Regions from separate parts of the Terrabacter sp. 05T424 genome, predicted to be linked through region 4. Evidence: riboswitches for the same ligand, from Rfam matches in the RefSeq annotation. Region 4 holds a riboswitch; each other region holds the start of a gene.
The links. Region 4 has a riboswitch for S-adenosylmethionine ahead of AC1DE0_RS16300 (bifunctional o-acetylhomoserine/o-acetylserine sulfhydrylase). Riboswitches for the same ligand answer to the same signal wherever they lie in the genome.
Positions count from the first base shown of each region.

Region 1: it holds a riboswitch for S-adenosylmethionine, as region 4 does, so the genes downstream of both, AC1DE0_RS13990 (putative leader peptide) here and AC1DE0_RS16300 (bifunctional o-acetylhomoserine/o-acetylserine sulfhydrylase) in region 4, are expected to answer to the same signal.
Region 2: it holds a riboswitch for S-adenosylmethionine, as region 4 does, so the genes downstream of both, metX (homoserine O-acetyltransferase MetX) here and AC1DE0_RS16300 (bifunctional o-acetylhomoserine/o-acetylserine sulfhydrylase) in region 4, are expected to answer to the same signal.
Region 3: it holds a riboswitch for S-adenosylmethionine, as region 4 does, so the genes downstream of both, AC1DE0_RS04710 (aminotransferase class V-fold PLP-dependent enzyme) here and AC1DE0_RS16300 (bifunctional o-acetylhomoserine/o-acetylserine sulfhydrylase) in region 4, are expected to answer to the same signal.

Region 1 covers NZ_JBFTLB010000006.1:97,189-100,576, forward strand. The annotation lists gene AC1DE0_RS13980 (amino acid ABC transporter ATP-binding protein) at 1-505, opposite strand, end outside; gene AC1DE0_RS13985 (amino acid ABC transporter permease) at 502-1,515, opposite strand; gene AC1DE0_RS13990 (putative leader peptide) at 1,685-1,768, opposite strand; SAM riboswitch class IV at 1,803-1,916, opposite strand; gene AC1DE0_RS13995 (helix-hairpin-helix domain-containing protein) at 2,158-2,349, shown strand; gene AC1DE0_RS14000 (hypothetical protein) at 2,378-2,806, opposite strand; gene rpsA (30S ribosomal protein S1) at 2,926-3,388, opposite strand, start outside.
Region 2 covers NZ_JBFTLB010000015.1:20,502-23,889, reverse strand. The annotation lists gene AC1DE0_RS21100 (universal stress protein) at 1-155, opposite strand, end outside; gene metX (homoserine O-acetyltransferase MetX) at 303-1,559, opposite strand; SAM riboswitch class IV at 1,575-1,689, opposite strand; gene AC1DE0_RS21090 (DUF4192 domain-containing protein) at 1,800-3,110, opposite strand; gene AC1DE0_RS21085 (YkvA family protein) at 3,243-3,388, opposite strand, start outside.
Region 3 covers NZ_JBFTLB010000001.1:1,008,451-1,011,838, reverse strand. The annotation lists gene AC1DE0_RS04715 (FtsK/SpoIIIE family DNA translocase) at 1-1,305, opposite strand, end outside; SAM riboswitch class IV at 1,483-1,609, shown strand; gene AC1DE0_RS04710 (aminotransferase class V-fold PLP-dependent enzyme) at 1,647-3,032, shown strand; gene AC1DE0_RS04705 (endonuclease/exonuclease/phosphatase family protein) at 3,201-3,388, opposite strand, start outside.
Region 4 covers NZ_JBFTLB010000007.1:368,258-371,645, forward strand. The annotation lists gene AC1DE0_RS16290 (acyl-CoA dehydrogenase family protein) at 1-95, opposite strand, end outside; gene AC1DE0_RS16295 (13E12 repeat family protein) at 181-1,704, opposite strand; SAM riboswitch class IV at 1,924-2,042, shown strand; gene AC1DE0_RS16300 (bifunctional o-acetylhomoserine/o-acetylserine sulfhydrylase) at 2,134-3,388, shown strand, end outside.

The DNA.
Region 1 (3,388 bases), on a different contig from region 4:
CGGGCTGCAGGGCGAGCGCTCGGGCGATCGCGACACGCTGCTGCTGGCCGCCCGACAGCTGCCGCGGGTAGGCGGCGGCCTTGTCTCCCAAGCCGACCCGCTCGAGCAGAGCTCGGGCCTCGGGCTCCACCTCGGCACGGCGTCGACGCTGCGCCGACACCGGCGCCTCCACGACGTTGTCGAGCACGGTGAGGTGCGGGAACAGGTTGAAGCTCTGGAAGACGAAGCCGATGCGGCTGCGCTGGCGCAGCACCTCACGCTCGGGCAGCTCGTGCAGCCGCTCCCCCACCTGGCGGTAGCCGATGAGTGTGCCGTTGACGCGCACCTGCCCCCGGTCCACCTTCTCGAGGTGGTTGATGCTGCGCAGGAGGGTGGACTTGCCTGAGCCGGACGGCCCGAGGATCACGGTGACGGTGCCCTCGGCGAGCTCGAGGTCGACGTCGTCGAGCACCCGGTTGGGACCGAACGACTTCGTGACGCCGCGGAGGTCGACGACGGCGGTCATCGGGCCACCTCCTCGGTGGTGGTGCCGGCGGTGCGCGACGTGGTCGTGGCGAGGGCGGCCCAGCGGGTTCGCAGGCGCTGCAAGGGTGTCGGTGGAAGCGTCCGTGAGCTGCCGCGCGCGAAGTGCCGTTCGACGTAGTACTGCCCGATCGAGAGCAGCGTGGTGAGGATGATGTACCAGACTGTCGCGACGAGCAGCAGTGGCACGACGCGGGAGTTGCGGCCGTAGATCACCTGAACCTGGTAGAAGAGCTCGGGGATCGCGAGCACCGAGACGATCGAGGTGCCCTTGAAGAGGCTGATCACCTCGTTGGCCGCGTTCGGCAGGATCGAGCGCATCGCCTGCGGCAGCACGATCCGGAGGAACTGCCGGCGGCGCGGGATGCCGAGAGCGGACGCTGCCTCCCGCTGCCCCTCGTCGACCGAGAGGATGCCGCCTCGGATGATCTCTGCCGCGTAGGCCGCCTGGTGCAGCGCGAGGCCGAGCACGGCGGCCCCGAGCGCACCGAAGAGGTCATTGGTCGCGACGCTGCCGAAGGACGGCCCGAAGGGCAGCCCGAACGAGATGGACTGGTAGAGGTAGGCGATGTTGAACCAGAAGAGCAGCTGGACGATCAGCGGGATCGACCGGAAGGCCCAGATGTAGGCCCAGGCCACCGAACGGAGGAAGGCGTTGGGCGACAGGCGCATCGCGGCCAGCACGACGCCGAGCACGAAGCCGGCGACGGTGCCGAGGACGGTGAGCTGGATCGTCGTGCCGAGCGCCTTGATGACGGTCTCGGTCGCGAAGTAGCGCGCGAAGATGGGCCAGTCCCAGCCGGGGTTGGTGGCCAGGCCGTTGACGAACATCGCGACGAGCACGGCGACGGCGGCCACTCCCACCCACGTCCACGGGTTTCGGCGGACCACGACGGTCAGGGCCGGCGCGTCGGCTGAACGGGCAGGTGGGGGCGGTGCCGCGACGGGCGGCAGGTCCGTGGCAAGGGTGCGCACGGCGGAGGTGGTGGACACGGAGAGCTCCTGAAGGGTGCGTCGGAGGGCCCGTCGACGACTCTCGCGGAGGGGTCGGACGGGCGAAGGGGTGCGGTTGCTCGCTGCGCGCCGGCATACGGGGTCACCGCTTCAAGGCCGGGCGCGCCCGGGGGCCGCCGAGGTGGTCGGCGGCCGCGTCGGTCGCTCGTCAGGGACGACAGAGCGCGCTGGACACACGGAGCAGGTCGACATGGCGGCGCAGCACCAGCCAGGTGCTCGTGCTGCGCGCCATGACGGCTCCTCGGGTCCGGGACCCGATCACCTCGAGTCCGCGCTTGCCGTCACCTGCTGGCGACGGCCTGGTCCTCACCCGGAGCACCCCACCGCGGAGGAGGGTTGCTGTCCAGCAAGCCGGGGCTTTGGCACTGGAGCTCGTGACCTGGCGATCACACTACGAACCCGTCCGGAGGCCGTCAATCGGCTCAAGAGCTCGTTACGGGCCTACCTCAACGACAGTCTCCATCGCCACCCACTGCTGAATCTGCCTGTGCCACAGCGCAATTGACTGCCACGCAGTTTCCGGACCGTCGACTAATTCCTATCGATCCAGTCGGAAATTAGCTCCGGGCCTTCTTGAATCCTGAGACGCCCGCATCGGCAGCCGGCACCTACGATCGGTAGGTGCCTGACAGCGACCTCCCGAAGATCGGTGCACCCGCAACCCGTGCCCTGTCGTCCATCGGTGTGACGCGGCTCGATCAGCTCGTCGAGCGCCGGCCGGATGAGCTGCTCGCGCTCCATGGTTTCGGCCCCAGAGCGCTGCGCATCCTCGAAGAGGCACTCCACGCGGCGGGGCTCTCCCTCCGCTCGTAGGCGTCACGCCTCCGTGCGGGAAGGTGTCTCACTCGAGCGGGCGGACGCGATACCGGGTCCGCACGGCGTCGCCTTCCACCTGGACCTCGCTCAGCTCGAGCCGGATGGGGAGCCCGTCGGGTGCCAGTGGAGCTCCGTCCATCATCGTCGGGGTGCCAGAGCCCCCGACCAGGCCGGGCAGCGTGATCACGTCGACGGAGTGGACCACTCCGAGCTCGCGCAGCCGCTGCAGGTAGCCGGGAGGGGTGCTCTGGCACACGAGCACGTGCAGCTTCGTCGTGCCATCGCTGGTGAACGACCAGTCGACCCGACCGCGCCCGTCGGCAACGACGAACCACCTCTCGGCCGATGTGGGGAGATGGTCCTGCCAGAGCACCTCGTCGCTGATGCTCGGCCGCGGCCACGGCGGCGCGCGCGGGCCGATGATCGTCGATGCCGGCCCGCCGAGGCCGTCCACGGGGCTGCCACCGCCGACGCCAGGGATGCACCCGACGCCAGGGGGCCCCAGCCCCTCGTGAGAGCACGAGAGCCCCGGACCGTGACGGTCCGGGGCTCTCGGTCAGGCGGTGACTGGCGTCAGTTGCCCGTCAGCTTCTCGCGAAGCGCAGCGAGCGCCTCGTCGGAAGCCAGGGTGCCCTCGGCCGGGGCCGGGGCGTTGCGCGGAGCGCGCTCGCCACGGTCGGCGTCGCCGGAGTCGGCAACGTCACCGGTCGCGGACGAGTAGGACGTCGCAGAGCCCGCGTTGGCCACAGCCTCGGCGTCGGCCTTCGTCGCGGCGTCGACCTGGGCCTTGTGCGACTCCCAGCGAGCGTGGGCGTCGGCGTACTGACGCTCCCACTTCTCGCGCTGGGCGTCGAAGCCCTCGAGCCACTCGTTCGTCTCCGGGTCGAAGCCCTCGGGGTACTTGTAGTTGCCCTGCTCGTCGTACTCCGCAGCCATGCCGTAGAGGGTCGGGTCGAACTCCGACGCCGCGACGGCCTGGTCGTTGGCCTGCTTGAGCGAGAGCGAGATACGGCGACGCTCGAGGTCGATGTCGATG
Region 2 (3,388 bases), on a different contig from region 4:
TCGAACTGGTGCGCCTCGTTGGCGTCGAAGTCCTTGCCTCCCCTGTGGGAGCTGATGACGACGAGCTTCGTGCCTCGCAGGACGCATTCCTCGGCGGCTCGCTTGAGCGCCGCGCGACCTTCTTTGGTGGCGACATAACCAACGACGATGGCCACTTTCCCGGACCTCCTTGGGACGGAAACAAGCAGTGCTCGCACCGTACCCGAAATCACGTCACACGGCGCGTGCCGCGCGGAGCCGACGGGGAGGCCGGCGACGAGTGCCGACGACCCGCAGCGAAACCCCCCGAGCCGCAGGACGGTTCAGGTGCGGTCGGCCCGCCCGCGGGCGAGCGCGGCACTGACGATGCGCCCCACCTGGTCCTCCTCGATGAGGAAGCCGTCGTGCCCGAACGCCGACGTGATGTGCTCGCGGCGCGAGCGCGGAAGCGCGGCGTGCAGGTCGTCCGACAGTCGCGGCGGGTAGAGCCGGTCGGTGTCGACGGACACGATGGTGCAGTCCGCCTCGACGCGAGCCAGGGCCGCCGTGACACCACCGCGGTCGCGGCCGACGTCGTGCGAGTTCATCGCCTCGGTGAGAACGACGTAGGAGTTGGCGTCGAAGCGACGCGCGAGCTTGCCGGCATGGTGGTCGAGGTAGGACTCGACGGCGAACCTGCCCCGGTCACCCGCTCGCAGCGGGTCCTCGCCCAGCTGCGCCTCGCGCCCGAAGCGCTCGTCCAGCTCGCTCTCGGTGCGATAGGTGATGTGGGCGATGCGGCGCGCGAGCCCGAGGCCCGCATCGGGCCGACGGTCGCCGGCGTAGTAGTCGCCACCGGCGAAGTCCGGGTCGTTGCGGATGGCGAGCAGCTGGGGCTGGCACCAGGCGATCTGGTCGGCGGTCGCGTAGGCAGTCGACGCGAGGACGATGCACCGGTCGACGTCGGCGGGATGGGTGACGGCCCACTCGATGGCGCGCATGCCCCCCATCGAGCCGCCGACGACAGCCGCGAGCCGGCGAATGCCCAGGTGGTCGAGCAGGGCCCGCTCGGCGGCCACCTGGTCTCGCACGGTGACGTACGGGAACCGGCTTCCCCAGGCCTGCCCGTCGGGGGCCGGGCTGGAGGGACCGGTGCTGCCCTGGCAGCCCCCGAGCACGTTGGCGGCGATGACGAACCACTCGTCGGGGTCGACCGTGCGGCCACCGCCGATGAGGGAGTTCCACCAGCCGGGCGAGGCATGACCTTCGCCGGCCTCACCGACGACGTGGCTGTCGCCGGTGAGGGCGTGCTCCACGAGGATGACGTTGTCTCCGGCCTCGTTGAGCCTGCCCCACGTCTCGTAGGCGATGCGGACGTCGGGCACCGCTCCCCCGCGCTCGAGCTCCACGTCGCCGATGTCCGCGAACTGGCGGTGGCCCACGGGGTCACCGTCGCGCCAGGCACCGTCCGGGACCGGTCGCCGGGACGGCTCGCCGCGGGCAGGTTCGTGCCCGACCGGGCGAGACGCGCCGGCCAGGTCGGAGCCCGGGACCGGGCGCGCGAGACGACGCGTGCTCTGCTTCCGGTGCGTAACGGTCATCGAAGGCACTCCTGGTGTTCGCGCTTGCGCACACCCGCGACGGGTGCGGCCAGGTCTTCACCCGGGGCACCCCACCGCGACGGAGGGTTGCCGACCAGCGAGCCGGGGCTTGTCGCTGGTACTCATGACCTTTGCCCACCATAACCGAGGCCCACGCCGCAACAGAGCCTCTGGTCCACGACCTGGGACGCCCCGTCGCGGCGGGCCGCGAGTGGGGGCTCGGGGTCGCGGAGCGACCTCCTAGGCGCACGCCGGGGGTCGGAGTCCGGCGTCGAGCGACTGCCGGACGAGCCGGCTCAGTCGGTGGCCGGGCTCGAGCTCGAGCGCTCGGTCGGCGGCGATGCCGGCGCGGGCACCGTCACCGCACCACCACGCGAGCGACGCGAGCACGGACAGCAACGGGGCGGCGTGGGCGGCCGGCGTGATGCGGCAGACCTCCTCGAGCCGCGAGAGCAGCAGGCGCGGGGCGGCCGCGTCGTCCCACTCGTCCCAGCCACCGTCGAGCTCGCTGGGCACCGCCGCGTCGTCCCAGATCTCCGAGTCACCGTCGAGGTCTGCCATCCACTCGGCCACGTCGCCGCGGACAGCAGCGGACGAGAGCGCAGAGGCAGGCGACGACGCCGAGGGTGCCGACGGCGCCGAGGAGAGGACGCGCAGGTCGGGGCCGAGGAAGACCTCCAGCATGGCGACCAGCTCGTCGGGGAACGACTCCAGTGACACCGAGCCCGGGCAGAGCCAGCCCACGACCGCATCTCGGAACTCCACGTCTCGGAGGGGGCCGACGACGGCTGGCAGCCAGTGTTCCAGCCCGAAGCCTTCGATCTCGCCGTGCAGCAGGCCGCTCCAGGCGACGAGCGCGTCGTTGACGAGGAACTGTCGCGCTGACAGATCACCGCCGTCGAGGACGCTCAGACCGGCGTCAGCTGGCCGGCGCCGCCGACCAGACCTGCGAGAACGGGCAGCCGCCGAGCCCGACACGGAACCCGAGATCGAACCGCCCGCCTCGGCGTAGCGCCGTTGCCAGTCGTCGATGGCGGCAACCGTCAGCGCATGGCGCGGGGCGGCCGGGTCGAGCGGCTCGACGAGTCGGGCCAAGCCGGCTCGGTCGGGAAGCACGGAGTGGCCCAGGGCGACGTAGCTCGCGACCGCCGGGACGTCTGCCTGCTCGGGCAGCAGCCAGCCCTCGTCGGGGCAGCAGTCGCAGCCGACGGAGCGCCACCTCCCGCCGCGGACGACCAGCCGCTCGCGCACGACGACACGTGCCCGCTCGAGACCCTGGACGAGCTCCTCGAGGAGGGGCAGCGACTGGTCGGGCTCGTCCTCGAAGCCGACGACCGCCACCGACGAGGGTGCCCCGTCGAGGACGGTCGGCAGCAGCTGGGCAGCGGACTCGACCGCGACCGGGCGGTCGACGGCATCCTGGCGGGCCACGAGTCCCAGCCGCTTGCCGTGGAAGCACACCACGACGACGCTGCGCTCGGGCTGGAACCCGAGGTGGAAGGGGATGATGGTCAGCAGCTCGGCTGGCCCTGACAATGAGATCTTCGGCATGGGTCGAGCGTGGCCGCGCCGGCCACACGCCGACAGGCCCCTGAGCAGGCCTGTGGACCAAGGGCGTTCGGTGCGAAGGGGTGTGGATCGCCCCCACCCGCACACGGGCTGGAAGAGCCGCAGGCTCGGAGGTCAGCGCTCCAGGCGCTTGCGCACCGACTCGAGGACGTAGTCGGTCGCAGCCTGGCGCACACCCTCGGGCAGGCCGGCACGGTCGGACCGGCCGGGCCCGGTGGGCGACGCGCCGAAGGCGCCCGCAGCAGACCCGTCGGAGCCCG
Region 3 (3,388 bases), on a different contig from region 4:
CTCGTAGCGCGTGACGGTCGGCCCGCGGGTGAACCCGGTGACGGCGGCGTCGATGTCGAACTGGTCGAAGACGTTGGTCAGCGACTCGACGACCCGGTCGTTGGTCTCGCTGCGGGTCTTGTGCGGCGGGCCCGGAGTCAGCATCGCGTGGTCGGGCAGCTGGTAGGTGATGTCGCCGCCGAGACTCAGCTGCTCGACGCGAGCGGGCAGGTCGGACATGGGCGGTGGGATCAGCTCGGCCTTGGGGCCGACCTTGCTCGTGTCGGGGGCCCCGAGCGTCTTCGGGTCGGTCGCGTCGATGACCTTCTCGCCGGAGGGGCGCGGCGCCAGCACGCCGGGCGCGGTCGGGCGCTTCTCGCCGGGGCGCAGGCGCGTCGTCGGCTCGTCGTCGGCGCCCTTCTGCGCGGCCTGGCGGAAGGCCTCGTCGCCGTCGCGGTCGGACAGGTCGACGGCCTTGCGCCGGGCCCGCTTGACCGCGGCCGCGGGCGCGTCGTCACCGGCGTCGGGCTCGGCGTCGTGGTGGCCCCGGTCGATGACGAGGGCCTTGAGCTGCCGCAGGCGCGTCGGGATCAGGTTGACGGGTGTCGCCGTGATGACGAGCAGGCCGAAGATGCCGAGCAGGACGAGCAGCACGACTGCGCCGTAGGGCGACACGGCGGCCGCGAGGGGGCTCGAGGCGAGGAAGCCGAGGATGCCGCCGGCCGCACGCATGCCGTCGGCGCCGTCGGGCGGGTTGGGGATGCCGTCGGCGAGATGGGCCAGACCGCAGGCGGCGAAGGTCAGCGCGATGGTGCCGACGACGATCCGGTTGGTCGTCGCCTCGTCCTGGGGGGCGCGGAGCATGCGGAGGCCGAGGGCCAGCAGGACGAGCGGGACGGCGTAGGCGACCCTGCCGAAGGTGCCCGCGAAGATCGCGTGGACGACCTGCCCGAACGTGCCGGCGACGCCCCACCACTCACGGGCGGCCACGACGACCGCGAGGGCGAGCAGCGCGAAGCCGATGCCGTCACGGCGGTGCTCGGGCTCGAGGTCGGCGGCGCTGTGACCGACGCGTCGCACCGCTCCCCCGGCCATGTGCGAGACGCCCATCCAGGTGCTGCGCATGGCGCTGAACGGGAAGGGCAGCCCGCCGTCACGGGTCTTGGAGGCGGCCTTCGCCGGCGGCTTGCGCGCAGCGGGCTTGCGCTGCGCGGGCCTGGTCGAGCGCGCAGCGGGAGGGCGTGACGAGGTGCTGCCGGTCACCCCCTTGGCGCGTGTGGCCGCGGCGGTGCTCGAGCGCTGGCTGCTGGACGGACGTGACCCCATGGTCGCACCGTACGTCAAGGCACCTCTGAACTCACGCGTCACACGCGCAACAGGGCACATCGGCGCGAGCGCGCTGGTCGGCGTCGGGCGCCCTGTCCTGACCCTCCGTCTCAGATGCCGACATCCGGGGATCGGAGGGTGGACAGGGCTGCGAGCGCCCGCCTATCTTCGATGCCAGGTCATGAGTGCCAGTGACAAGCCCCGGCTCGCTGGCCAGCAACCCTCCTCCGCGGTGGGGTGCTCCGGGTGACGACCAGGTCGACCCCCGATCAGCTCGAGTGATCCGGGTCGGCAAGCGCGGACCTGCATCCGGTGGGTCCCTCAGCCCCTGGAGCACTCCTATGTCGGTTCTTCCCAGCACCTCACTCTGTGGTGGCACGCCCGCCCCGGTCGTCCGCACCCGCACGCTGCACGTCGTTCCCGAGGCTGCCTCCCTGCCGGCGGTCGTCGGCGCGGGACTGCGCGTGCCGACGCTGCGCGGCGAGACGGCATACGCGAACCTCGACCACGCCGCCTCGACTCCCGCCCTCGAGACCGTCAAGGCAGCCGTCGACCGGGCCCTCGAGACGTACTCCTCGGTGCACCGGGGGGCGGGCTTCGCCTCACGTCTGAGCAGCGCCTGGTACGAGCAGGCCCGCGCCGAGGTGGCCGCCTTCGTCGGCGCGCGTGACGACGACTCCGTCATCTTCACGCGCACGACGACGGACTCCTGGGCACTGCTGAGCAAGGCGCTGCCGAGCCGTACGACGGTCTTCGTCTTCGGCACCGAGCACCACTCGACCCTGCTGCCCTGGGGGCGCTTCCGCACCGTGCGCCTGCCCGTGCCGCAGACGGTCGAGGACGCCCACGCCCTGCTCGAGGAGGCCCTCGACGACCACCCGTCGCGCCACCGCCTCGTCGTGCTCACGGCGGCCTCGAACGTCACCGGCGAGGTGTGGCCCGTAGAGCGCTTCGCGGCGCTTGCCCACGCCCACGGCGCCCGCATCGCCGTCGACGCGGCCCAGCTCTCTGCCCACCGCACCATCGACCTCGCGGGCTGGGACGCCGACTACGTCGCCTTCTCCGGCCACAAGACGTACGCCCCTTACGGCGCAGGCGTGCTCGCCGGACGCTCGGACTGGCTCGACGCCGGCAACCCCTACCTGCTCGGCGGCGGCGCGACGCGCTCGGTCACCGAGGAGGGCACGACGTGGGCCACCGGCCCCGCCCGCCACGAGGGCGGCAGCCCGAACGTGATCGGCGCGATCGCCCTCGCCGCAGCGTGCGCGACGATCAGCCGCCACCGCGAGGCCATCGAGGCGCACGAGACGCAGCTGCTCGAGCGCCTGACCGCCGGCCTCGACGAGGTGCCCGGCGTCGAGGTGCTCTCCATCTTCGGCGAGGGCCACGACCGGGTCGGCGTCGTCGCCTTCACCATCGACGGCTGGGACTCCTCGCTCGTCTCGCAGGTGCTCTCGGTGGAGCACGGCATAGGCGTCCGCGACGGCAAGTTCTGCGCCCACCTGCTCGTCGACGAGCTGCTCGATGACCCGTGGGGCGAGCGGTCGGGCACCGCCGTCCGCGCGAGCATCGGTCTCGGTTCGACGCTCGAGAGCGTCGACCGTCTCGTCTCGGCCGTCGCGGGGCTCGTCGAGCACGGCCCGTCGGCCGACTGGACGCTGACCGACTCGGGCTGGGCCGTCGACGGCACCGACCCGCGCGACGTCGAGGTCGAGCGCCCCTGGTGACCTCGGTCGGCCGGCAACCAGCGTGGATGCCGGGCGCGACCGAGGACCGGCTGATGGTCTGCGGTTCGGTGGGGTGATCACCCCAGCAGACGGCGGACCATTCGAGGGACAGCTGGGCCTACCGCCCCGTCACCGCGCTGACGGCGGCCTCGGTGCGTTCAGGGGCGCTCAGCGCTTCGGCAGGGCGTAGCTGGCCCAGACCGCGGCGTGGTCGGCGCGGTTGATCGCGACCTGTCCCGCGGAGACGACCGTCAGGCCGCGGCTCAGCAGGTGGTCGAGCTGCACGAAGGCCGGGAGGCGGTTGCCAGCAAAGGGCCAGGTGCGCACCCAGCCCTGGCCGTCGGTGCGTTGGGCGT
Region 4 (3,388 bases):
GCGATCTTGTCCTCGGCGATCGCCCGGATCGCCTCGCGCAGGGCCTCGTGGTCCTCGCTGGTGCGGAACAGGTCGAAGGCGTCATTCGTGCTCACGGCGCGATCCTACTCGCCAGTTCGGATTAGTAGGACGTCCTAGTGATCGACGCCACGGAGTGGTGCGGACGAGGCCGTGAGATGCTCAGAAGGGCGGCGGTTCGGGGCCAGGTGGCGGCCCGGTGTCGGGTGGCGGGCCGAGTCCTTCGCGCCAGTCCTTGGGGTAGGTGGTGTAGCTGCGGCCGGTGAGGGTGGTCCACTCGAGGCCGTCGTCGGCGACGGGGGTGCTGGTCCAGATGCCGTGGGTCTTGACGTTGTGGTGGCGGCGTTCCTTGGCGTAGAAATTCGTCACCGAGGTCTCGCCSGCCGGCCACGGGATCTCGTGGTCGAGGTCGCACCGGGTSGCGGGGACGTGGCAGTCGGGGCCGCGGCAGGTKCCGTCGACCGCTCGGACGTGCTCAACCATCGCGAGTGTGGGCCGGTAGGCCCTGGTGGGGCGGGTGATCGCGTGGCCGTCGCGGATGTCGACGGGAAGGGTCTGCCAGACCGAGCCCGGGCGGGTCATGATCTCGCGGGCGTGGGCGGCGGTGACCCAGCGGTGCCCGGGCAGCTCGCACGCCGCGTCGCTCTGGCCGGTGGCGACCTCGAACGGCACGACGAGCCACACCCGCGCCGCCGCGTCACCGGTGGCCGGCGCAGGCGCAGGCCCGTCACACGCGTCGGCGAGGACGTCACGCAGCAGGGCCTCGGTGGCCAGGTCGCAGCGCAGCTGGTCCAGGGTCCGCGRGTCTCCTCCGCCTCGCGCGGCGCGAGCACGGGTGTCGAGCCGGTCCAGGATCGCCGCGACCGTGCCCGCATCGGCCGTCAAGCTCAGACACCCCATCCCGTCACCGACCATCCGCCCGAACACCCCACGCCGCGCTTTCGCGTGCGCCCGCCGCTCCCCCGCGCCCCTCGTGTCCACCGACGCGATGGCGCGAGTCAACCGGGTCGTGAAGGTCCGCTGCCCCACCACCCGCCCGTCCCGCGACGGAGCCAGCACCGACTCCTCCACCACCGCGACATCCACATCCGACAGCTGAACCGTGTCGCAGGCGAGCTGCACCGCCCGGTACAGCGACGTGCCACCGGCCCGCAACGCGGCCAGGACGCGCCGGTGCCGCCGCGGTGCCGTCGCCAACGCCAGCCGCCGCGACACCTCACCGACCCCGACCCCGGTCGCCAGCGCGATCTCCTCCGCGACGAGCCGCTCCGGCGAGGCCAGTGCCGCCATCCGCACGGCACTCCCACCGGCTGGCAAGGCGGCGACCTGCTGGGCCTCGATGGTGTGCAACGCCCCGTACGCAGCGAGCAGGTCGGCCTCGACGCGCGCCTTCGCCACCTCGAGCGCCTCGACCTGCGCCATCACCCGCTCACCGTCCCGCAACAGGCCCTCGGTCACCTCCACCGACCGCGCCCGCTCGATCTCTTCGGTCAGCACGCACGAGTGAGCGACGTCCGTCGCCTCGTACAACACCTCGCCGGCAAACCGACTCGACAGCACGGACACGACCCGCCGCGCGCGACCACCGGACGCCCCTGGATCGTGGACCCAGGTCACGTCGACCACCCGCGGCGGGCGGCCACCGAGCAGCCCGAAGGAGCCTCGTGACGACGCGACGTACGGCATACGTCCCCTCCCTCAGCAGCACTTTGGACTACTCCAGTAGAACATGTGTTCGACTCGATGGGAAGGGCTCGCGCGCACCTGTGGACAACGAATTGCTCTGCGCAACAGCAGGGTTCACCTGAGGCATCACGAACCCAGAAGCGGAACGACCCCCAAGCACGTCCACCATGAGGACACGCGCTCCCATCTGCCGGACACGCGTACGTACACTCGCGAGTAGGTCATGAGTGCCAGCGCCAAGCCCCGGCTCGCTGGCCGGCAACCCTCCCACCGCGGCGGGGTGCCCCGGGTGAGGACCTGGCCCGTCGACGCCCTCGGCGCTCGGGCAAGCGCGGAGAGCTCCTCTCCCGCACCGACCCGTCGGTGCGCCGGCCGGTCACCTCGACGCAGGCCCGGTCATCGACACGACTGAGGAAGAGCACACGAGAGATGACCGAACCCAACTGGTCCTTCGAGACCAAGCAGATCCACGCCGGCCAGAGCGCCGACAGCGCCACCGGGGCCCGCGCCCTGCCTATTTACCAGACGACCAGCTACGTCTTCAACGACACCGACCACGCGGCAAACCTGTTCGGGCTCAGGGAGTTCGGCAACATCTACACCCGGATCATGAACCCGACGACCGACGTCGTGGAGCAGCGCATCGCCGCGCTCGAGGGCGGCGTGGGCGCGCTCCTGGTCGCGTCGGGACAGTCCGCGACGACGCTGGCCCTGCTCAACCTCGCCGAGGCCGGCGACCACATCGTCGCCTCCCCCAGCCTCTACGGCGGCACGGTCAACCTGCTCAAGTTCACGCTGCCCAAGCTCGGCATCGAGGTGAGCTTCGTCGAGGACCCGACCTCGATCGAGTCCTGGCGGGCCGCCGCGCGCCCCAACACGAAGGCCTTCTTCGGCGAGACCATCGCGAACCCGAAGGCCGAGGTGCTCGACATCGAGGCCGTGGCGGCGCTCGCCCACGAGCACGGCGTGCCGCTCGTCGTCGACAACACCATCGCCACCCCGTTCGTCATCCGCCCGATCGAGTGGGGCGCCGACATCGTCGTGCACTCCGCGACGAAGTACCTCGGCGGCCACGGCACGTCCATCGCGGGCGTCATCGTCGACGCGGGCCGGTTCGACTACGCGAAGGACCCGGAGAAGTTCCCCAACTACAACACTCCCGAGGAGAGCTACCACGGTCTCGTCTTCGCACGCGACCTCGGCGTCGGCAGCGCCCTCGGCGCGAACCTCGCGTACATCCTCAAGGCTCGGGTCCAGCTGCTGCGCGACCTCGGGCCGTCGGCGGCGCCCTTCAACGCGTTCCTCATCGCGCAGGGTCTCGAGACGCTGTCGCTACGCATCGAGCGCCACCTCGAGAACGCCGCCAAGGTGGCCGCCTACCTGCAGGGCCAGGAGCAGGTGGAGCGCGTCGTGTGGGCCTCCCTGCCCGACAGCCCCTCGTACGCCACCGCCCAGAAGTACGCGCCCCGCGGGGCGGGTGCCGTGCTCTCCTTCGAGATCGCTGGCGGCCTCGAGGCGGGCAAGAAGTTCGTCGAGGCGCTGACGCTCCACAGCCACGTCGCGAACATCGGCGACGTGCGCTCGCTCGTCATCCACCCTGCATCGACGACGCACTCGCAGGGACCCGAGGAGGACCGCGTGGCGGCCGGCGTGACCCCGGGTCTGGTGCGCCTGTCGGTCGGGA